Regions from separate parts of the Streptomyces asoensis genome, predicted to be linked through region 3. Evidence: riboswitches for the same ligand, from Rfam matches in the RefSeq annotation. Region 3 holds a riboswitch; each other region holds the start of a gene.

Region 1 (7,209 bases), 3.6 Mb from region 3:
CCGCTTCGTCCGGCCCGCCCTGTCCGTGCGCACCGACGAGCGGCGCGGCACCGAGTGGTCCTTCGAGGACTTCGAGGCCGACGGCGACGAGCTGCGGCTGCGGTTCCGGGACGCCGGGCTGGCCGTCACCCTGCACTACCGGATGCGGGGCGATGTCGTAGAGCGCTGGACGACCCTGCGCAACGACGGTGAGCGGCCGCTGGAGCTGCTGCGCGCCGACTCCGCCACCTGGACCCTGCCCGAGCGCGACGACTGGCGGCTGTCGCAGCTGCACGGCCGCTGGGCCGCCGAGTCCCGGCTCACCCGGGCCCCCCTCACCTACGGCGAGAAGGTCATCGGCAGCCGCCGCGGCCACACCGGGCACCAGCACCTGCCCTGGGTCGCCCTGGACACCGACGCGACCGAGGAGCGTGGCGAGGTCTACGGCTGCGCCCTCGGCTGGTCGGGTTCCTGGCGGATCGCCGTCGCCCAACTCCCGGACGCGCGCGTGCAGATCACCGGAGGTGCCGGGTACGACGACTCGGGTCTGCTGCGGCTGGCCGCGGGGGAGTCCTTCACCACACCCGTCTTCGCCGGCCTGTGGAGCGACGCCGGCTTCGGCGGGGCGAGCCGCACCTGGCACGCCTACCAGCGCGCGTACGTCGTCCCGGACGCCGAACAGCACCGGCCGGTGCTGTTCAACTCCTGGGAGGCCACCTACTTCGACATCTCCGAGGAGCAGCAGGGCGCGCTCGCCCGGCGGGCCGCCGCGATCGGCGTGGAACTCTTCGTCGTCGACGACGGCTGGTTCGGGGCGCGCACCGGCGACCACGCCGGGCTCGGCGACTGGCGGCCCAACCCCGACCGGTTCCCCAACGGGCTGAAGCCGCTCGCCGACCAGGTGCACGCCCTCGGCATGCAGTTCGGCATCTGGGTCGAACCCGAGATGGTCAACCCGGACAGCGAGCTGTACCGGGCCCACCCCGACTGGGTGCAGTTCCAATCCGGACGAAAGCGGACGGAGTTCCGCAATCAGCTCATGTTGAACCTGGCGCGCGAGGACGTCCAGGAGTACCTCTGGGAGCAGCTCCACGGGCTCCTCTCCAGTGCGCCCGTCGACTATGTGAAGTGGGACTTCAACCGCTGCTTCACCGACGCCGGCTGGCCGGACGACCCCTACCCGCAGCGCCTCTGGGTCGACCACGTCCGGGCCCTGTACGCGCTCCTGGACCGGCTGCGGGCGGCCCACCCCGAAGTCGCCTTCGAGTCCTGCTCCGGCGGTGGCGGGCGCATCGACCTCGGGATCATGAGTCGCACCGACCAGGTGTGGACCTCCGACAACACCGATCCGCTCGACCGGCTCGACATCCAGCACGGCTTCAGCCAGATCCACCCCGCCCGGGTCATGGCGGCCTGGGTCACCGACAGTCCCAACGCCCAGCTCAACGGCCGGGTCAGCTCGCTGCGCTTCCGGTTCGTCAGTGCGATGGCCGGCGTGCTCGGCGTCGGCGGGGACCTCTCCGAGTGGAGCGAGGAGGAGCTCGCCGAGGCGCGTCGGTGGGTGGACCTCTACAAGGAGATCCGGCCCCTCGTGCAGCAGGGCGACCTCTACCGGCTGCGGCCCCCGGCGGGCGGCCTGAGCGCCGTCCAGTATGTGCGCGGTGACGAGAGCGTCGTCCTCGCCTGGCTCCAGGCGCAGCGGTTCGGCGAGCCCGTTCCGGCGCTGCGGCTGCGCGGGCTCGACCCGACAGCATCGTACGAATGCCGCGAAACGGGCGAAGTTCACCGGGGGGCGGTGCTGCTCCACCATGGACTGCGCACCGGACTGCGGGGCGACCTTGATGCGACGGTTATCCGGCTGCGTCGCATCTGAGGTTTCTGTCCGAATTGGATCCTTCGTTCCAACTCGCTCTGGAATAAAGGAACCTGGAGAGCTGTCACGTGAGCAGCGTCATATCCGTGACCGTACGTCGTCCGTCATGTTCACGTAATTCGCATGCTTTTCCAGGGTGCTTGGCGGCAAATGGGCCCCCTGTCTCACGGAGTGTGACCGGGGATTCTCACAGCGGATCAAGAGAAAGGCGTTAACAGCGCAACCTCTGCTTGTCCCTGTGCGTCCTGGTCGCTTACGTTCCACACCAATCCGGACGGACGCCGAATCCTGCCACCGCCCGGAATCCGCACACTCACCCGTATCTGGCAGGAGCGGGGGACCCACAGGTACAACCGCCTGTTCCGGTCTCCGGAACAGGCTTTGGGGTAAAGCCGCGCCTCGGCGCGGCCGGGCATCTCCAGCCCGCACCCGACAGCTCACCTCGCAGGCGCCGGAGAGGAATTCGCCATGCCCGCGAAGGGTAAGCACCGCCGTCCGAAGGCCCACCGCTTCACTCGTTCCATAGCCGTCGCCGGAACGGGCGGCGCCGCGCTCGCCCTTCCGCTCATAGGTGCCGCCGGCGCTCACGCGGCCCCCGCGCAGTCCGTCGCACAGTCGGCTTCCCAGGCCGTTCCGGAAAAGGCCGTGCAGTCCGTCCCGGTGGCGCAGAAGACGGCCACCGCCACGACGGCCAAGACGTACACCGTGCAGTCCGGCGACTACCTGTCGAAGATCGCCGACGAGCAGAACGTCAACGGCGGCTGGCAGAAGCTGTACCAGGACAACCGCCAGGCCGTCGGCAGCGACCCGTCGCTGATCCACCCCGGACTGAAGCTCTCGATCGGCAAGAAGGCCGCGACCGGCAGCACCGGTTCGTCGTTCGGTTCCTCCTCGTCCTCCTCGTCGAAGTCGAAGGCGTCCGGAGCCAAGTCGTCGTCCCCTTCGTCCTCTTCATCCTCGTCGTCCGGTTCGTCCTCCTCGAAGGCGGTCACCCAGGCCGCCGAGAGCGGCACCGGTACCTCCGGCGGTTACACGCTGCCGGTGGCGGGCGCCACCGTCGGCACCGCGTACCACACGGCCGGCAGCATGTGGTCCAGCGGCTACCACACCGGTACCGACTTCGTCGTCCCGACCGGCACCTCCCTCAAGGCCGTGGGCGCGGGCACCGTCGTCTCCGCGGGCTGGGGCGGCGCGTACGGCAACCAGGTCGTCATCAAGCTCGCCGACGGCTACTACGCCCAGTACGCCCACCTGTCCCAGCTCTCCGTCTCGGCCGGCCAGACCGTGACCGCGGGCCAGCAGCTCGGGCTCTCCGGTGCGACCGGCAATGTGACCGGCCCGCACCTGCACTTCGAGATCCGCACCACGCCGGACTACGGCTCCGACGTGGACCCGATCGCCTACCTCCGCTCGCACGGCGTCTCTGTCGGCTGACCCCCTCCGACTCCGACGACCTCCCGCCTGACACGCGGCCGAAGGCCGGACCCCGATCCCCGGGTCCGGCCTTCGGCATGTCCGGGGGGAGCCGGTGGGCCGGTGGGTCGGTGAGTACGGCGAGCCGGTGTTGGAGTTTGCGCGTTCATGATCGTTCTATTGCGTTCTTGTGGCAGCCCTTCTTGTCCCATCGACAGGCGGGACAGAGTGGGGACACAGTGATCTCCGTCAGTGAGCAAGCGCTTTCTATCGCTCCTCGGAGGTCCTGTGTCCGGCGTCGACCGACGCACCGTCATCAAGGGCGCCGCCGCCGCGGCCGCCGCCGCCCCGTTCTCCTGGGCCCTGTCCCGCACCGCCGCTGCGGCCGACGGCGCCGCCGCCGACACCGAGCTGCACTGGCTGGAAGGCGCCGCGCCCGACGTCCACGCCGGTGCCACCTGGGGCGTGCCGTGGGCGCGCGGCGCCTACCGCCCCGAGCAGAAGTTCAGGCTCGCCACGGCCGACGGCGACGACATCCCCGTCCAGAGCTGGGCCACCGCGTACTGGCCCGACGGCTCGGTGAAGTGGACCGGGCACGCCGTCGCGCCGGGCACGCCGAAGGCCGACCGGTTCGTGCTGGGCGCGGGCACGCCGGCCGCCCCCGCCCAGCGGGTGACCGTCACCCGCGGCAGCGGCGGCCGGGTCGAGGTGTCGACCGGAGCGATCACGGCGGTCTTCGCCGCCAAGGGTTCCGACACCGTCGTGCGCGCTGTCAGGCGCGGGTCGACCGAGATCGCCCGCGACGGGCGGCTGGTCGCGCTGCGCCAGGAGTCCGTGCGCGAGGGTGCGGAGGTGCAGAGCTTCGCGGGCCGGGTGGAGAAGGTCGAGGTCGAGCAGGACGGCCCCGTGCGCGCCGTGATCCGGGTCGAGGGCCGGCACCGGCACGGCGGCCGCGGCTGGCTGCCCTTCGTGCTGCGCTTCGCCTTCTTCGCCGGCGCCGAATCCTTCCGCCTGGTGCACACCTTCGTCTGGGACGGCACCCAGGAACCAGGCTCCGACCAGGGGGACTTCCTGCGCGGCCTCGGCGTCCGGTTCACCGTGCCGCTGACCGACCGGCCCTACGACCGGCATGTGCGGTTCGCCGACTCCGGCGGCGGGCTGTTCGCCGAAGCCGTGCAGGGCATCACCGGACTGCGCCGCGACCCGGGCGCCGCGGTGCGCGCCGCGCAGATCGCCGGCGAACGGCTGCCCGACACCACCACCTGGGACACCCGGGTCGCCGACCGGCTGGCGTACCTCCCGCAGTGGGGCGACTTCACCCTCACCCAGCCGACCGCCGACGGGTACCTCGTCCGCAAGCGCACCAAGGCCGGTCACGGCTGGATCCAGGCGGCGGCGGGCGGGCGCGCCGGCGGCTTCGGCTACGTCGGCGGAGCGAGCGGCGGACTCTCCTTCGGCCTCAGGGACTTCTGGCAGCGCCACCCCACCCAGCTGGACGTGCGCGGGGCCGCGACCGCCGCCGCCGAGGTCACCCTGTGGCTCTACGCGCCCGAAGCCCAGCCCCTCGACCTGCGCTTCTACCACGACGGCCTCGGCCAGGACACGTACGACAAGCAGTCCGACGGCGGCCTGGAGATCACCTACGAGGACTACGAACCCGGCTTCGGAACGCCGTACGGTATCGCCCGCACCAGCGAACTCACCTTCTGGGCCCTGGAGAAGACCCCGACGGCCGCCCGCCTGGCCGCCCAGGCCGCGGCGGTGGCCGCCCCGCCGCTGCTCACCGCGGCGCCCGAACGCCTCCACGCCGCGGGTGTCTTCGGGGACTGGGCGCCCGTCGACCGCTCGTCCAAGGCCCGCGCGGTCGTCGAGGACCGCCTCGACGACCTCTTCGCCTACTACCGCGACCAGCGCGAGGACCGCCGCTGGTACGGCTTCCTGGACTACGGCGACGTCCAGCACACCTACGACAACGACCGGCACGTCTGGCGCTACGACGTCGGCGGATACGCCTGGGACAACTCGGAGCTGGGGACCGACCTCTGGCTCTGGTACCACTTCCTGCGCACCGGCTCGGCGGAGGTCTTCCGGTTCGCGGAGGCGATGACCCGGCACACCGGCGAGGTCGACGTCTACCACCTGGGCGAGTGGGCGGGCCTCGGCACCCGCCACGGCGTGCAGCACTACGCCGACAGTGCCAAACAGGTCCGCATCTCCACGGCCGCCAACCGCCGCTTCTACTACTACCTCACCGCCGACGAGCGCACCGGCGACCTGCTGCGCGAACTCGTCGACGTGGAGCTGACGTTCCTCGAGGTGGACCCGCAGCGCAAGGTCCGCACCGACGGCTACACGCCCGGCGACCGGCACGCGCTGTCGGTCGGGTTCGGCACCGACTGGGGCGGTCTTTCGGCGGCGTGGCTCACCGAATGGGAGCGGCGGGGCCCGAACGCCGAGAAGGCCAGGGCCAAACTGGTCAACTCGCTGCGGACGATCGCGGCCCAGCCCAACGGCTTCTTCACGGGCACCGGTCTTCTCGACGCGGACACCGGCAAGTTCGCCGTCACCACCGACACGGCCGTCAGCGTCTCCCACCTCAGCGCCGTCTTCGGACTCGTCGAGTCCAACAGCGAGATCGTGTCGCTGCTCGGCGACGAAGAGCCGGAATTCCGCACCGCCTGGCTGAACTACGCGCAGTACTACAACGCCACCGACGCCCAGAAGAGGCAACTCACGGGCAGCACATGGAAGTCGGCGCTGCCCGCGGCCCACTCGCGCATCACCGCGTACGCGGCGAACCGCAAGGACGACGCCGCGCTGGCCACCCGCGCGTGGAACGAGTTCTTCACCGGCAGCGACACCTACTTCCCGTCCAACGACTGGTCCCGGGTCACGGTCAAGGCTCCCGCGGTGCTGCGCACGACCGAGGAGATCCCGTGGGTCTCCACCAACTCCTCGGCCCAGTGGGCGCTCGCGGCGATCCAGAACCTGGCCCTCGTCGGGGATCGGATCCCGTCGTGAGACGCCTCCTGGTGAGTGCGGCGGCGGCCGTGGGGCTCCTGGCCGGTGCCACTCCGCCCGCTGTCGCGTCCGCCGGCCCGGACCTCGTCCACCCCGACGACCGGCGCATCGCCTACGAGGGGCACTGGAGCCGTACGGCCGAGGCCGCCGCCACCGTCAACTCCGGTTCCCGGCTACGGTTCCGGTTCGCGGGGGACGCCGTCCACGCCCTGTTCGACGTCTCCTCGGTCATCGTGCCCGCACAGATCTACGTGTCCGTCGACGGCGGCCCGAAGCAGCTGTACGCCGTCGACCGCGGCGACCTCCTGATCACGGCGTCCGGACGGGGACCGCATACGGCCGAGCTGTCCGTGAAGGACGTCTTCTCGCGGGTGAACCGGTGGACGCCGCCGTGGGAGACGGGCGTCGTGCTCACCGGGCTCCGGGGCCGCCTGTTGAACCAACGCCCCTTGAAGGTCAAGGAGTTGGCGTTCTACGGCGACTCCATCACCCAGGGCGTCCTGGCGCTCTGCGAGGTCAACACCTCCGACTGCGCCGACGGAACGGCGGCCTACCCCACTCTCGTGGCCGACGCCCTGCACGCCTCGCTCACCCAGGTCGGTTTCGGCCGCCAGGGCGTGATCCAGACGGGGAACGGAGGAGTGCCGGCCGCCGGTGACGCGTACGGCTGGAACCACGCGGACTCCCCGGCGCGGCCGGACCGGAACGCCGCGGTGATCGTCGTCAACCAGGGCACCAACGACACCGCGTACGGTTCGGCCGAGTTCCGTACCGCCTACCGGGCCTACCTCGAACGCCTGCGGGCGGCCGCTCCGCACGCCCGCATCCTCGCCCTGCGCCCCTTCGACGGGTCGCACGCCGCCGACATCTCCGCAGTGGTCGGTGAACTCGCCGACCCACGCGCGGAGTTCGTGGACACGACC
Region 2 (7,209 bases), 1.1 Mb from region 3:
TAGGCGAGATGCCGGACCTGGTGGCCGAGGGCGTCCTCCAACACCGAGCGGGACACCCGCAGTTCGTGCGCGAGTGCCCGGGGCGCGAGGGTGTCCAGCTGGGCGTGGGTGACCGTGTGGCTGCCGATCTCCATGCCGTACCGCTCGAGTTGCGCCGCCTGCTCCAGCGTCATCATCGGCGCGGGCGGCAGCAGGCTGCGTCCGCCGCGGGTGATCGCTCCGGTGGTGAGGTAGGCGGTCGCGGACAGTCCGCGCCCGGCCAGCGCCTCGGCGGTCGCACCGGGCAGATCGGCGAAGCCGTCGTCGAAGGTGAGCAGCACCGGCCGGGGCGGCAGCGGCGCCCGCCCCGCGAGATGGTCGGCGAGCGCGCTGATGGTGACGGGCGTACGGCCGCTGTCCACGACGGCGTCCAGATGCTCGCCGAACTGCTTCGGGCTGACCGTGAACTCGGCGATCCAGCCGGGCGGTTCCTCCATCACGGCGTGGTACAGGAACACCGGGATACTGCCGTCGCCGCCGCTGTCGCCGACGTTGTCGCCACCCTTGTCTCCGTCGGCTCTGTGCGCGGACGCCGTCATCGGGCAGCACCTCGCAGCGCGCGCCGGGCCCGCAGATAGCCCACCGGCCCGTAGAGCATGCCGCGCCGCTGGAGCCGGGAGAGCCGGGCGGGCCAGGCGTGGGTCCGGGCGTCGTGACCGCCGGGCGCGCCGTCCGCCGCGGGCTCCGCCTCCCGGCTCGCCGTCAGCGTCCGCGCGTGGGCGAGCCCCCTGGGCAGCCGGGCCAGGAACGCGGGCAGCAGGCCGGGCCGGTTGACGAGGATCGCCGTGAGGTAGGCGGTGAGGCCGGCGCCGTAGCCGTACGCCTGGGTCTCCAGGTCCCGCCAGGTCTCCCGGTGGTGGTGCCAGACCAGGGCCAGCGGCGTGTAGTGCAGCCGGTGGCCGCCGGCGAGGACCCGGACGAACCCGTAGAGGTCGTCGCCGCCTCGTGCGAGCGTCCCCGCCCCGGTCGCCGGGTCGAAGCCGCCGACCGCCCGCAGCACCTCCGTACGGAAGGCCATGTTGGCGCCGGAGCCGAAGCGGCCCGCGGTGAACGGGAACAGCGGTTCGTCGGCGGGCGGGTCCTGCGGGTCGTACGTGCGGGCCGTGAAGCCCTTGGCGAAGCCGCCGTGGCTCTCCAGGAGGACCTGGGCAGGGGTCCGCAGCCGGGCCGGCAGGATCAGGCCGGTGGCGCAGCCGAGGCCCGGGTCGGCGGTGAAGGGCGCGGTGAGTTCCGTGAGCCAGCGTGGGTCCGCCACGACGTCGTCGTCGGTGAAGGCGATCACCTCGCCGTGGGCGGTCTCGACGCCCTTGTTGTGTGCGACGGCGAGACCGGGCGCCGGTTCGGTGACGTACCGCACGCGCTCGGCGTACTTGCGTTCGACCAGGTCCCGGGTCGCGTCCGTCGCGGGCGCGTTGTCGACGACGACGATCTCGAAGTCCGGGTGATCCTGGGCGAGCAGCGAGTCGAGAGCGTGGGCGAGCTTCTCGGCGCGCTCACGGGTGGCGACGACGACGGTGGTGAACGGGACGGCGCGGGTCGGGACGGCGGCGGTCGGGACGGTGGCCGTCAGGGCCGTGGCGCTCGAGGCCGTGGCGCTCGGGGCGGCCCCGTGCGCGGGCCCCGCGGAAGACGGACCGGGTGGTGCCTGCTCGTGCGTGGCCAGGCCCATGAGGACGGTCTTCGGGTCCGTGCCCTCCGGCACCGACCCGAGCAGCGTCCCGATCGGCCGCCCACCCCTCCTGACCAGCACGAACACCTCGCCGTGCGTGACCGGCGGACTTCCCGGCCCCGGTCTGAGGACACCCCCGTCGTCCAGTTCCAGCTCGGCGACCTGCACCGGCTCGATGTCCAGGAACCTCTGTATCTCCTGCTGTGCACGTGCAGCGCGGTACATGAACCCCCCTTGTCTCACGCCCATCACGCCCATCACGCCCGTCACGCCGGACGGCCGTCACGCCCGGCGCCCGGCGTCGCTCGTCACGATCGGCGCAGTCGGCCCGCGCCCTTCAAGGTCCGTGCGGCCGCCGCGGCGAGCCTCGGCCGGTTGCGCACGAAGTGATGCGCCCGGCGGGACGGCTCACGGCTGAGCCAGTAGAGCGCGGCGCCCACCCCCGGACGCGACCACGCCCCCTCGTACACGGGGAGCTCCCCGGTCTTCAGTGAGTCCTTGTACTCGGCCGCGCCCCGCCCCAGGTCGAGCAGGCCGATGCCCTCGGCGGCGGCCGACTCGGCCATCCGCAGATGCAGCACCAGGCCGGGCGAGAACTTCGCGAACTCCGTTTCGTACGAAGGGAACCAGCAGGCCAGGACGGTCGACGAACGCAGTCCGAAGTGCGCGGCGATCGGTTGGTCACCGGCGTAGAGGACGGAGAGCGTGCCGGAGCACTCCGGCGCGCGGGTCTCGGAGAGCGCGTCCACGAGCCGGGTGATCCACTCCTGCGCGAACCGGTCCCGGCGGCCGGTCCTGCGGTACTGCGCGGACTTCCACGCCATGAGCGTGCGCAGCGCGGCCGGATCGCGTTCGTCGAACACGAACCGCAGCTCCCCGACCTGGCGGCCGAGCCTGCGCTCCTTGGCCAGGGTCGTCTTCAGGAACTTCGGCGACTGGGCGCGCAGCACGGACTCATAGGTGTCGTAACCCTTTTCGACGTCGATGACATAGGAGGCGTACTCCTCGGCCGCGTGCGGGGTGAACAGCCCCTGCTCCGCCTCCAGGTTGTCGAAGGCGAAGCTCGACAGGCCACACGCCCGCATCAGTTCGTCGGCGTTCAGCCCGAGACCCGGGGCCAGCACCGCGCCCTGCGCGTCCGAGACGCCGTACGCGAGTGCCCGGCCCTGTCCGAGCCGGCCCCGCTCGTGGGGCAGGAAGCCGACCGGCTCACGCCCCTCGTACACCACCGCCACCTGCGAGTGTGGCCTCACCAGGCCCACGGCATCGGTGAACTCCGGTTCCATGAAGGGGTTTCGCGGAAGCGTCGACGCGGCACGCAACGCGCGCCACCGCTCCCTCTCCCCCTCGCCGAGGTCCTGCGGCCTCAGCACACGAATGCGCCCACTGCTCAACCTGACCCCCCGATCAAGTCCCCCCTGGACACCTGGACGGTACCGCTCCACCTGGGCGTCGCGGTAGGTAGCGTCGCATGTTGTTGCCAACCGGTGCAGAGGCCTTTAACCGTCCGCTACCCGGCGATGTGCCAGAAAGCCGTTTCATTGAGTCAGTCGGCAGCCAGTCGTGAGCCAGGCGCACAAGGGGAGTTGGCAGAACAGGACAGGACATGGACGTCGTCCGGTTCGCGTCGAACCCGGGAGGCCTGGGATCCGTATTCTCTGATCATGGCCGCACCCATCGCATATGCCGAGCGCACCGCGTACTCCCTCATCGCCACCGACCTGGACGGGACGCTGCTCCGCGGCGACGACACCTTCTCCGACCGGTCGCTCGACGCGCTCGCGCGGGTGGCGGCCGCCGGCGCACGCCACCTGGTGGTGACGGGACGGCCCGCGCCCCGGGTGCGCCCGCTGCTCGACCGGCTGCACAGCAGGGGGCTCGCGGTGTGCGGGCAGGGCGCGCAGTTGTACGACGCCGACGCGGACCGTCTGCTGTGGTCGGTCACCCTGGACCGGGAGCTGGCCGAGACCGCGCTCGGCAAGATCGAGGCGGAGGTCGGGCAGCTGTACGCGGCCGTCGACCAGGACGGTGTCGACGGGCTGACGCTCATCGAGCCGGGCTACCGGATGCCGCACCCGACGCTGCCCGCCCTGCGCGTAGGCCGGCGCGACGACCTGTGGTGCGAGCCGATCAGCAAGGTGCTGCTGCGCCATCCCACGCTGTCCGACGACGAGTTGGCGTCGACGGCCCGCTCGGTGGTCGGCTCGCTGGCCACCGTCACCATGTCGGGGCCGGGCACGGTCGAACTCCAGCCCTGCGGGATCACGAAGGCGACGGGTCTGGCCCTGGCCGCCGAACACCTGGGGCTGCGGCCCGAGGACACCGTCGCCTTCGGGGACATGCCCAACGACATCCCGATGTTCGACTGGGCGGCTCGTGGTGTCGCGATGGCCAACGCCCATCCGGAGCTCAAGGCGGTGGCCGACGAGGTGACGACGTCGAACGAGGACGACGGCGTGGCCGTCGTCCTCGAACGACTGTTTCCGTAACCGGCTACCGGCTACCGGCTACCGGCTGTCGGCTACCGACACCGGCGACCGGCCGGCGGGACGGTCAGTACGCGCCGAACACGTTGTCGATCGAGCCGTAGCGTGCGGCCGCGTAGTTGCAGGCGGCGGTGATGTTCGCGACCGGGTCGTAGGAGTCCCACGACGTGCCGTTGACGTGGTAGGCGCGGAAGGTCGGGTCGATGACCTGGAGCAGTCCCTTGGACGGGATGCCCGCGGCCGCGTTGGAGTCCCAGAGGTTGATGGCGTTGGGGTTGCCGGAGGACTCGCGGATGACGTTGCGGTAGATGCCGTTGTACGTCCCCGGGATGCCGTGCTGGCCCATGACCTGGAGGGAGGCACGGATCCAGCCGTCGAGGTTGTTGGCGTAGCCGAGGCTGGTGGCCGTGGAGACGGTCGGGGTCGCCGCGGAGGCGGTGGTCGCCCCGAGGACGGGGAGAGCGAGCACGGCCGCGCCGGTGGCGGCGACGGCGATCGTGCGGATGAAACGGTTGCGGCGCGGCTGAGCGGCAGCGGGCATGTCGTATTTCCTCTCCGGCGCCTGCGAGGTGAGCTGTCGGGTTCGGGCGGGAGCTGCCCGGTCGCGTCCTGACGGTCGCGGCTTGACCCCAAGCCGTACCGGACTGTCCTGAACGTCTTGTGTGTCCAAGACATCTGGAAAGTCCGTTTCGGCGACTTACCTGGTTCCCCCGCTCCTGCCGAGCGGTATCGATGGGTGTTCGGGCGGCGGCAGGATTCGGCGTTCCGCCCGACAGGCCGGGAACGTATGCGAGAGCACATGTCCGAAACAAGTACCGGATTCACAGATCACCCCTATTGACCTTGGTCTGTGACCTATGGGGTGCTTGATCCTTTGTGGGTGCAAACCTTCAACTTGCTTAAGGGGTGCGGAGAATCGGTGAATGGTGAGGTCGGATCGGATCTCCGTGGGGAGTGAGCCAACTCACCGGCGTTCACAAGAGTGGCGAATCGGGCATTAGGCCCAACTCATTGTTAAAGCACCAGCGATGGACCGTGGAGGGGAATCGCCCGCCGTCGCGCCCGACACGTCGCGGGGGAGGGTGAGGAGATTGCGTGATCGTCGTCACGTGGAGAGGGGGCGGGCGAGCTCGTCGGTCCGACGGGAGCCCCGGTCCGGGACATGAATCCGCGCTTCCCGGAAACTCTCTCCATGTCCGCTCATATGAGCTGATCAAAAACATATCGGGCGTGATCCGATAGCGCCTGGCCTGCGGGGCGCCTCCCGGGCGAGTCCATTCGAGCCCGCGGGACGTGGGGGCTATCGGTGATCGAAACGTGACCGGATACGCTGACTTGAGTGATGGCAGAGACCTATCGACAAACCGCGTAATCGCCAGTAGACACCAGCAGACAGGAGACCCCTCGTGACCGTCGTCGGGCCGTTCGGGCTGAGCGTGCGGGACCAGGCTCTGGAAGCCGATGTCCAGGCCGGATTGGCGGCTGTCGAGGAAGGCTTGCTCGAGGCCACCAAGAGTGCGGTCCCGTTCATCACGGAGGCCGCCCAGCACCTCGTACGCGCGGGCGGGAAGCGGTTCCGTCCGCTGCTCGTGGTGCTCGCGTCGCAGTTCGGGGACCCGTACGCGCCGGGTGTCGTGCCCTCGGCCGTCGTGGTGGAGCTGACCCACCTGGCCACGCTGTACCACGACGACGTGATGGACGAGGCGGCCGTGCGGCGCGGGGTGTCCAGCGCGAACACCCGCTGGGGGAACTCCGTCGCCGTCCTCACGGGTGACTTCCTCTTCGCGCGTGCCTCCCACATCCTGGCCGACCTCGGGCCGGAGGCGGTGCGGGTGCAGGCGGAGGCGTTCGAGCGGCTGGTCACCGGTCAGATCCTGGAGACCGCGGGGCCGACGGACGGGCGGGACCCGGTCGACCACTACCTCGACGTGCTCGGCGGCAAGACGGGCTCGCTGGTGGCGGTGGCCTGCCGGTTCGGGGCGATGATGTCCGGCGCCGACGAGACGGTCGTCGACGTGCTCACGCAGTACGGCGAGCGGCTCGGTGTCGCCTTCCAGCTGGCGGACGACGTCCTGGACATCGCCTCCGACTCGCACGAGTCGGGCAAGACACCGGGGACCGACCTGCGCGAGGGCGTTCCCACGCTGCCCGTGCTGCGGCTGCGGGAGCGGGCGGCGCGGCTGTCGCTGCCCGAGGACATCGCCCTGTGCGAGCTGCTGGACTCCGACCTGACCGACGACGCCCGGCACACCGAGGCGCTGGAGGCGCTCCGGGCCCACCCGGCGCTGGAGCAGGCCCGCCGGGACACCGTGCGGTACGCGAAGGAAGCGCGGTCCGCGCTGGCGCCGCTGCGGGAGTGCGACGCGAAGGCGGCGCTGATGGAACTCTGCGACGCGGTGGTCCACCGGGCGGGCTGACCCCAGGGACCGGACCCCAGGGACCGGACCCCAGGGACCGGACCCCAGGGACCGGACCCCAGGGACCGGACCCCAGGGACCGGACCCCAGGGACCGGACCCCTACGGGTCGGATGCCGCCTCGTCATCTTGGTGTCATACCGCAGGCGTACGTGGAGTTGAGCCCTCGGGCTGACGCTTCCCCGTGGCTGATTTGGTCAGATGGGAACCACGGAAAACACCACTCCTCACCGATTCGGGTGAGAATGGCGGCTCGGGGTGGGGACGTTCAGGCGTGAGATGACCAGCCGCCGCCGACGACGGAGGTAAGGCACACATGGCACCGAAGGCATCCGACGACACCACGACCGGCGCGGAGTCGACCGGCGCGGAAGCCGACGACCTGCGCCTCGGACGGCGCAAGGCCGCACGGTACATCGTCCCGGTCACCGTGATCGGTGTCGCGGCGGCGACGATCGGGCTGGTCCCGGCGCTCGCCGACTCCGGCGACCCCGACCTGCCGAAGATCACCGCACAGCAGCTCCTCGACAAGATCGCCGCCTCGGACGTGCAGCAGCTGTCCGGGACGGTGAAGATCAGCACCGATCTCGGGTTGCCCG
Region 3 (7,209 bases):
GACCGAGCAGGCCCGTGCCCAGGGCAAGCCGGTCTACGCCGACCTCGCCGCCGTCCCCGACGCCACTGCCACCCTCCTCGAAGGCCGCCGATGACCGAGCACGTCGACACCTCGCCCGCCCCCGCGTCCGGCTCCCACGACGCTCCGTCCCGCCCCGCCCCCGGCACCCCCGGCATCGACGCCCCCGACCCGCGCGGCCGTACCGGACTCGACCGCCACGGACGCGACCTCACCGGCAACGACCGGGTCCGCGTCCTCGACGTCGAGGTCCTCGCCTGCGACTGGTCCGTCCTGCGCCGCACCACCTTCGACTACCGGCACAGCGACGGCCACTGGAGCCGCGAACGGCGCGAGACGTACGACAGGGGCGACGGCGCCACGATCCTGCTCTACGACCCCGACCGCCGTACCGTCCTGCTCACCCGGCAGTTCCGGCTGCCCGCGTACGTCAACGGACATCCGGACGGCATGCTGCTGGAGGCCGCCGCCGGACTTCTGGACGGCGACGACCCGCGCGAGGCGATCCGCCGCGAGGCGGCCGAGGAGACCGGGCGGGCGGTGCACGACGTCGAGCATGTCTTCGACGCGTTCATGAGCCCCGGTTCGGTCACCGAGCGCCTCAGCTTCTTCGCCGCCCCCTACGACGCCTCCGCTCCCGGCGCCGACACGGCGGGCGTGGCGGCCGAGGGCGAGGACATCGCCGTCGTCGAACTCCCCTTCACCGAGGCCCTCGACCTCGTCCGCAGCGGCGCGATCGCGGACGCGAAGACGATCATGCTGCTCCAATGGGCGGCGCTGGACGGCCCGTTCGGGCCGCCCGCGGTCAGCCCACGTTGATCCCGGTGAGGTCGGCCAGCGGCAGCGTGTGCTGGGTCTGGAGGACCTTCGCGCGCAGGTAGCGGACGTTGTGCGGGGTCGTGAAGACGCCCGTCGGGACACGCTCCTGGACGTCGATGCCCAGGTCGCGCAACTGGCCGGCCTTGTCAGGGTTGTTGGACAGCAGGTCCAGGCTCGTGATGCCCAGGGCGCGCAGCATCTGGGCGGCGGCCGTGTAGTCCCGGTCGTCCTCGGGCAGGCCGAGCGCGGCGTTCGCCTCGTAGGTGTCCAGGCCCTGGTCCTGGAGGGCGTACGCGTCGAGCTTGTTGTAGAGGCCGATGCCGCGGCCCTCCTGGCGGAGGTAGAGCAGGACACCGCCGGTGACGGCTATGCGCTCGACCGCCTCGCGCAGTTGCGGCCCGCAGTCGCAGCGGGCGGAGCCGAAGACGTCGCCGGTCAGGCACTCGGAGTGCAGCCGGACCAGGGGGGTGGCCCCGGGCGCCGGCTCGCCGAGGACGACGGCGACGTGCTCCTGGCCGTCGGCGAGTCCGTGGAAGGTGACCAGTTCGGCGTCGACGGAGTAGCCGTCGGGGAAGCGCAGCGGCACCCGGACGCGGGCGCGCGGGGTGGCGGCGGGGGTGTCGGGCATGCGGTCTCCCGGGTCCGGAGGACGGTGACAAGGCGGCGCCGGGCCGCCTTGTGCTTCAGATTTGAAGCAGATCCAACGAGTCGAGACCCTACCCCATGCTTTAAATTTGAAGCAACGGGATTGTGACGCGCGCCTCAGGCGCCCGCGGTGATCAGGTGGTGATCAGGTTCCCGAACAGGGTGACGAGCGGCGGCGCCACGGCAGTTCCTGTGGGGCCGCCTCGTCGCCGTCCTGGAAACCCAGCACGACCTGCGTGAAGATCTCCTCCAGCTGCCCCACCTGCTCGGGAGTGAGCCGGTCGAAGAGGGCGGAGCGGACCGTCTCGACATGGCCGGGCGCCAGGTTCTCCAGGGCCGCCATACCCTCGTCCGTGAGGGCCGCGACGGTCCCGCGTTTGTCCCAGCGGCACTCCTCCCGCCGCAGCAGTCCGTCCTTCTCCAGGCGCGTCACCGCATACGTCAGCCTGCTGCGGGTGATCTTCAGCTGCTCCGCGAGCTCGGTCATCCGCAGCCGCCGCTCCGGTGTCTCGGAGAGGTTGGCGAGGATGGAGTAGTACAGATGAGGCAGGCCGGCCTCCTGCTGGAGCTGCCGGTCGATCGCATCCTCCAGCAGGAGGTAGCCGGCGACGTAGGCGCGCCAGGCGCGCTGCTCCTCAGGGGACAGCCAGCGAGTCGTCATACAGCCAGTGTAGGTTTGTTTCAAACTTGAACCAAGACCCGGGGAGCTGTGTCGATGCCGTACCCGTACGTCCTGCTGTCCGCCGCCGTCTCCCTCGACGGCTACCTGGACGACACCACGCCCGAGCGCCTGCTCCTCTCCAGCCGCGCCGACTTCGACCGCGTCGACGAGGTACGGGCCTCCGTCGACGCCATCCTCATCGGCGCCGGCACGATCCGCGCCGACAACCCCCGGCTCCTCGTGAACTCCCCCGAGCGCCGCGCCGTCCGCGTGGCCGCCGGACTGCCGCCGTACCCCCTCAAGGTCACCGTCAGCGGCTCCGGCGACCTCGACCCGGCGGCGAACTTCTGGCACACGGGCGGCGAGAAGGTCGTGTACACGACGGAGAAGGGCGCCGAGCGGGTCCGCGCGCTCGGCATCGCCGCGGACGCCGTCCCGCTCGGCCCCGAACTGGACTGGCGCCGCCTCCTCGAACACCTCCACGACGTACGCGGCGTACGACGCCTCATGGTCGAGGGCGGCGGAACGATCCACACCCAGCTGCTCCGGCAGGGCCTCGCCGACGAACTCCAGCTGGTCCTCGCCCCGCTGTTCGTGGGCGACCCGGCCGCGCCCCGCCTCTTCGGGCCGGGCGGCTACCAGGGCGGACGCCTGCGCCTGGTGGAGACCAGGCGCATCGAGGACGTCGTCCTGAACCGCTACGAGCCCACCGCCCCCGGCGCCGGACCGCTGCCCGCCGCGGCCGACCGGCACTGGCTGGCCGTCGCCTGCGAACTCGCGGCCGACTGTCCGCCGTCGGAGACCGCCTTCAGCGTCGGCGCGGTGATCGTGGCCGCCGACGGCACGGAGCTGGCACGCGGCCACTCCCGCGAGGCCGGCGACCCGGTCGTGCACGCCGAGGAGGCCGCCCTCGCGAAGCTCGACCCCGCCGACCCCCGGCTGCCCGCGGCCACCGTCTACAGCAGCCTCGAACCGTGCGCCCGCCGCTCCTCCCGGCCCGCCCCCTGCGCCCGCCTCATCCTCGACGCGGGAGTGCGCAGGGTGGTCACGGCCTGGCGCGAGCCGGACACCTTCGTCACGGAGGCGGACGGAACCGGTCTGCTGACGGCTCAGGGCGTCGACGTCCTCGTGCTCCCGGAGTACGAGGAGCGGGCGAAGGAGCCGAACCGCCACCTCCTCTGAGGCCGCCGGGGCCCCGCGAATCAACCGATGTGCTTTCTGCCCCGCTGATGGCGTACAGTTGTGTTCATCGCCGCGGGGTGGAGCAGCTCGGTAGCTCGCTGGGCTCATAACCCAGAGGTCGCAGGTTCAAATCCTGTCCCCGCTACTGATAAACCGAAGGCCGGAATCCGAAAGGGTTCCGGCCTTCGGTGTTTTCGTCGACCACTCCCTCACTCTTGGTGACCGGTCGACCGCCCTGCGCATAACGACTGAGTCACCATCAAAACTCCTGTGACTGAGGAAGCGTTTCCGGGGCATGTCGATCCGTGGTCAACTCGCCCGTTTTTCACCGCTGGTAGCCCAAAAGTCCAGGCCAGAAATGTTGTTGATCAAGAGGAACAGCTTGGAAACCCACCCCCGGGTCTATTAACGTTCGATAACGCAGCGCGGTCGTCCCAGCCGGCACCAGAGTCGGCTCCGTGCGGCACGTGCCGAATCCCGCAAGGGAACCGGGGAACCACCACCATGGGGTGAATCACGCGGAAGCCGTCGTGAACTCGCAGAGTCCACGACCGGTATACGCGCGTAGGAGACCTTCCCGCTCCGAACCCGTCAGCTAACCCGGTAGGCGACGGAAGGAAAGGAGTGCGCCCGCGTGGCGTCCAACCCGCCTGCCCCCGAGGCCCCGTACGCGCCCAGCCAGCGGTCCACAGAGACCTTCGGCTACGGCGACTACCGCACCGACGAGGGACCTTGGGAGGAGTGGAACCCCACCGCGGAGTCCACTCGCCCGGTACGCGGCAAGCACCGCGTCGCCAAGCAGCGCGGCGGCGGATTCGCCCGCAGCTCCACCGTTCTCGGCGTCGGCGTCATAGCCGCCGTCAGCGCCGGTGGCATGGCCAGCGCCAACACCGGCAAGGCCCCGGTCTCCATCTCGATGCCGGACCTGCCCAACGTGGGCTCGCTCATCTCCGACGACGAGCCCGCCCCGGAAGCCGCACCGGCCCTCGCGGGCTTCGGCTCCGAAGCCGCCGTGGACACCGAGGAGAGCGCCGCCGACGCCGGCGAGGCGCTGCGCAGCCGGATCATGGCGCAGGCCGAGTCGCAGCAGTCCCAGGTCGAGGTCAAGGCGCTCGCCGCAGCGGCCAAGGCCGAGGCCGACGCCGCCGCCAAGGCCGAGAAGGAGGCGGAGGCCAAGGCCGCCGCCGCGAAGAAGAAGGCCGCCGAGGAAGCCGCCGCGAAGGCCGAGGCCGCGCGCCTGGCCGAGCTGGCCAAGCAGTACACGCTGCCGACCTCCTCGTACACCATCACCTCGACCTTCGGTCAGGCCGGTTCTCTCTGGTCCTCCGGCTACCACACGGGTCTCGACTTCGCCGCGCCGACGGGCACGCTCATCAAGGCCGTCCACAGCGGCACCATCACCGAGGCCGGCTGGGCCGGTTCCTACGGCTACCGCACCATCCTGACCCTGGACGACGGCACCGAGCTGTGGTTCTGCCACCAGTCGTCGATCAGCGTCAGTGTCGGCCAGAAGGTCGCCACCGGTGATGTGATCGGCCGCGTGGGCGCGACCGGGAACGTCACCGGGGCCCACCTCCACCTCGAGGTCCACCCCGGCGGCAGCGCCGACGGCATCGACCCGGCGGCCTGGCTGCGCGGCAAGGGCCTCAACCCCTGAGCCGTCCCTCCGAGAACCCTGGGTCGTCCCTTCGGACACCCTGAGCCGTTCGTTCGGTCACCCTGATCCATCCCGGCAGCCCTGACGCCCTCCGCGTCAGGGCTGCCGGTCTGTGCTGTCCACATCGCGCTGTTCACATGGCGCTGTTCACATGTTCTTCGCGTCCTGCCCGGAATGGGCGGGCCAGCGGCGCCCGTTGTGATGAAGCATGACTTCTCTTCGCAAGCTCGGCTCCTCCGACCTCGAGGTCTTCCCGCTCTCCCTCGGCGGCAACGTCTTCGGCTGGACCGCCGACGAGACGGCCTCCTTCGCCGTACTCGACGCCTACGCGGCCGCGGGCGGCAACTTCGTCGACACCGCCGACTCCTACACGGCGTGGGTCGAGGGCAACAGCGGTGGTGAGTCCGAGACCATCATCGGCAGGTGGGTGAAGGCCCGGGGCAACCGCGACGACGTCGTGATCGCCACCAAGGTGAGCCAGCACCCCGAGTTCCCCGGCCTGTCCGCCGACAACATCAAGGCCGCCGCCGACGCCTCGCTCCGCCGCCTGGGCACCGACCACATCGACCTCTACTACACGCACTTCGACAAGCCCGAGGTGCCCGTCGAGGAGATCGTCGGCGCGCTCGACGAGCTGGTGCGGGCGGGCAAGGTGCGGCACATCGCCGCCTCCAACATCACGCCCGAGCGTCTCCAGGAGTCCCTGGAGTTCTCCGACCGTGAGGGCCTGGCCCGGTACGTCGCACTCCAGCCCCACTACAACCTGGTCTCCCGCGACACCTACGAGGGCGGCCTCCAGGACCTCGCCGCCCGCTTCGGCCTCGCTGCCGTCCCGTACTTCGCGCTGGCCGCCGGCTTCCTCACCGGCAAGTACCGGCCCGGTACGACCGTGCAGAGCGCCCGCGCCGCCGGCGCCGCCAAGCACCTCGACACGGAGCGGGGCCGGAACGTCCTCACCGCCCTGGACGAGATCGCCCAGGCCCACGACACCGAGATCCCCACGGTCGCCCTGGCGTGGCTCGCCGCGCAGCCGACGGTGGCCGCGCCGATCGCCTCCGCGCGGACGGTCGAGCAGCTGCCGGCTCTGCTGGGGGTGGCGCAGCTGGAGCTGACGGGGGAGGAGATCACCCGGCTGACCCGGGCCTCGGCCTGACCTGCCTCGGCCATACCGGCCTGACCTGCCTCCCCCTGACCGTCTCGGCCGGACCTACTGGTGCGGGTGGGGGGCGGGGTACGGCCCCGCCTGATACCCGGGCCCGGGTCCGTGCGTGGGTCCGTGCCCGTATCCGGGGCCGGGGCCGTGTGCTGCGGGGTACCCGTAGCCGTGCCCGTATCCGTACGACGGCCCCACCGGATTCCCGTACACCGGCGCCGCCGGATGCCCGAATCCGGCGCTGTGGCCCTGGGACTGGCCCTGGGCCGGACCCTGGCCGTACCCGTACACCCCGTACACCGGCCAGGGCGGCGCGGCCACCCGTACCGGCGGGGCCGTCATCCGGGCCGCGTGGTCCAGTGCTGGCCGGGCGACGTCCTTCCGCCTCCACAGTTCGTTGAGCAATTCCCGCTCGCGTACGAGGAAGTCGACGCCGGCCCGCCCCCGTCGGCCGCGGTGCCGCAGGAACGCGAGGGAGGTCGCGTACGCCTCGTACCGCGCCACCTCCCGCGCCGCCGGCTTGCCCAGGTGACGGCCGGCGTACTCCCGGGCCAGCCGCCGGGCCCGCATCGAGCCGAGCGCGAACGGCTCGGCCGGGGTGAGCCAGCCGGCGGTCGCGTAGGCGGGCAGTTCCTCGCGTACGGTGCGCAGCTCGCGTTGCCGCGTCCACACCACCAGCCAGGTCAGCAGCCCGAACGCCGGCACCATGAACGCCGCGTACACCGCGAAGAACCCGAACTCGCCGAACGACGAGGAGCCGTTCCACAGGGCGTGCATGCCCATCGCGAGGAGCAGCCCGCACAGCGGGACCAGCACACGCCGCAGGTGCTGGCGGTCCCCGGAGAGCGCGGCGACGCCGAAGCCGATGCCGGTCAGGACGGTGAACAGGGGGTGCGCGAACGGCGACATGATGACGCGTACGAAGAAGGTCGCGGCGGTGACGGACGCGATGCCGGTGTCGCCCGTGAGCTGGTCGGTGCCGAAGGCGGTGCCGAGGTAGAGGATGTTCTCGGTGAAGGCGAAGCCGGTGGCGGTGACCCCGGCTATGACCACGCCGTCGACGATCCCGGTGAA

Evidence for each region. Region 3 has a riboswitch for cyclic di-AMP ahead of G9272_RS21595 (M23 family metallopeptidase). Riboswitches for the same ligand answer to the same signal wherever they lie in the genome.
Region 1: it holds a riboswitch for cyclic di-AMP, as region 3 does, so the genes downstream of both, G9272_RS37825 (LysM peptidoglycan-binding domain-containing M23 family metallopeptidase) here and G9272_RS21595 (M23 family metallopeptidase) in region 3, are expected to answer to the same signal.
Region 2: it holds a riboswitch for cyclic di-AMP, as region 3 does, so the genes downstream of both, G9272_RS26455 (transglycosylase SLT domain-containing protein) here and G9272_RS21595 (M23 family metallopeptidase) in region 3, are expected to answer to the same signal.

What each region holds. Positions count from the first base shown of each region.
Region 1 covers NZ_CP049838.1:8,476,588-8,483,796, forward strand. The annotation lists gene G9272_RS37820 (alpha-galactosidase) at 1-1,852, shown strand, start outside; cyclic di-AMP (ydaO/yuaA leader) riboswitch at 2,157-2,316, shown strand; gene G9272_RS37825 (LysM peptidoglycan-binding domain-containing M23 family metallopeptidase) at 2,321-3,286, shown strand; gene G9272_RS37830 (Tat pathway signal sequence domain protein) at 3,554-6,286, shown strand; gene G9272_RS37835 (GDSL-type esterase/lipase family protein) at 6,283-7,209, shown strand, end outside.
Region 2 covers NZ_CP049838.1:5,900,298-5,907,506, forward strand. The annotation lists gene G9272_RS26435 (polysaccharide deacetylase family protein) at 1-476, opposite strand, end outside; gene G9272_RS26440 (glycosyltransferase) at 575-1,933, opposite strand; gene G9272_RS26445 (GNAT family N-acetyltransferase) at 2,017-3,081, opposite strand; gene G9272_RS26450 (HAD family hydrolase) at 3,373-4,197, shown strand; gene G9272_RS26455 (transglycosylase SLT domain-containing protein) at 4,262-4,735, opposite strand; cyclic di-AMP (ydaO/yuaA leader) riboswitch at 4,739-4,967, opposite strand; gene G9272_RS26460 (polyprenyl synthetase family protein) at 5,601-6,611, shown strand; gene G9272_RS26465 (LolA family protein) at 6,927-7,209, shown strand, end outside.
Region 3 covers NZ_CP049838.1:4,844,415-4,851,623, reverse strand. The annotation lists gene G9272_RS21625 (DUF4406 domain-containing protein) at 1-94, shown strand, start outside; gene G9272_RS21620 (NUDIX domain-containing protein) at 91-837, shown strand; gene G9272_RS21615 (GTP cyclohydrolase II) at 824-1,465, opposite strand; gene G9272_RS21610 (MarR family winged helix-turn-helix transcriptional regulator) at 1,628-2,143, opposite strand; gene G9272_RS21605 (dihydrofolate reductase family protein) at 2,198-3,325, shown strand; tRNA gene G9272_RS21600 (tRNA-Met) at 3,397-3,470, shown strand; cyclic di-AMP (ydaO/yuaA leader) riboswitch at 3,784-3,950, shown strand; gene G9272_RS21595 (M23 family metallopeptidase) at 3,960-4,982, shown strand; gene G9272_RS21590 (aldo/keto reductase) at 5,191-6,135, shown strand; gene G9272_RS21585 (PrsW family intramembrane metalloprotease) at 6,190-7,209, opposite strand, start outside.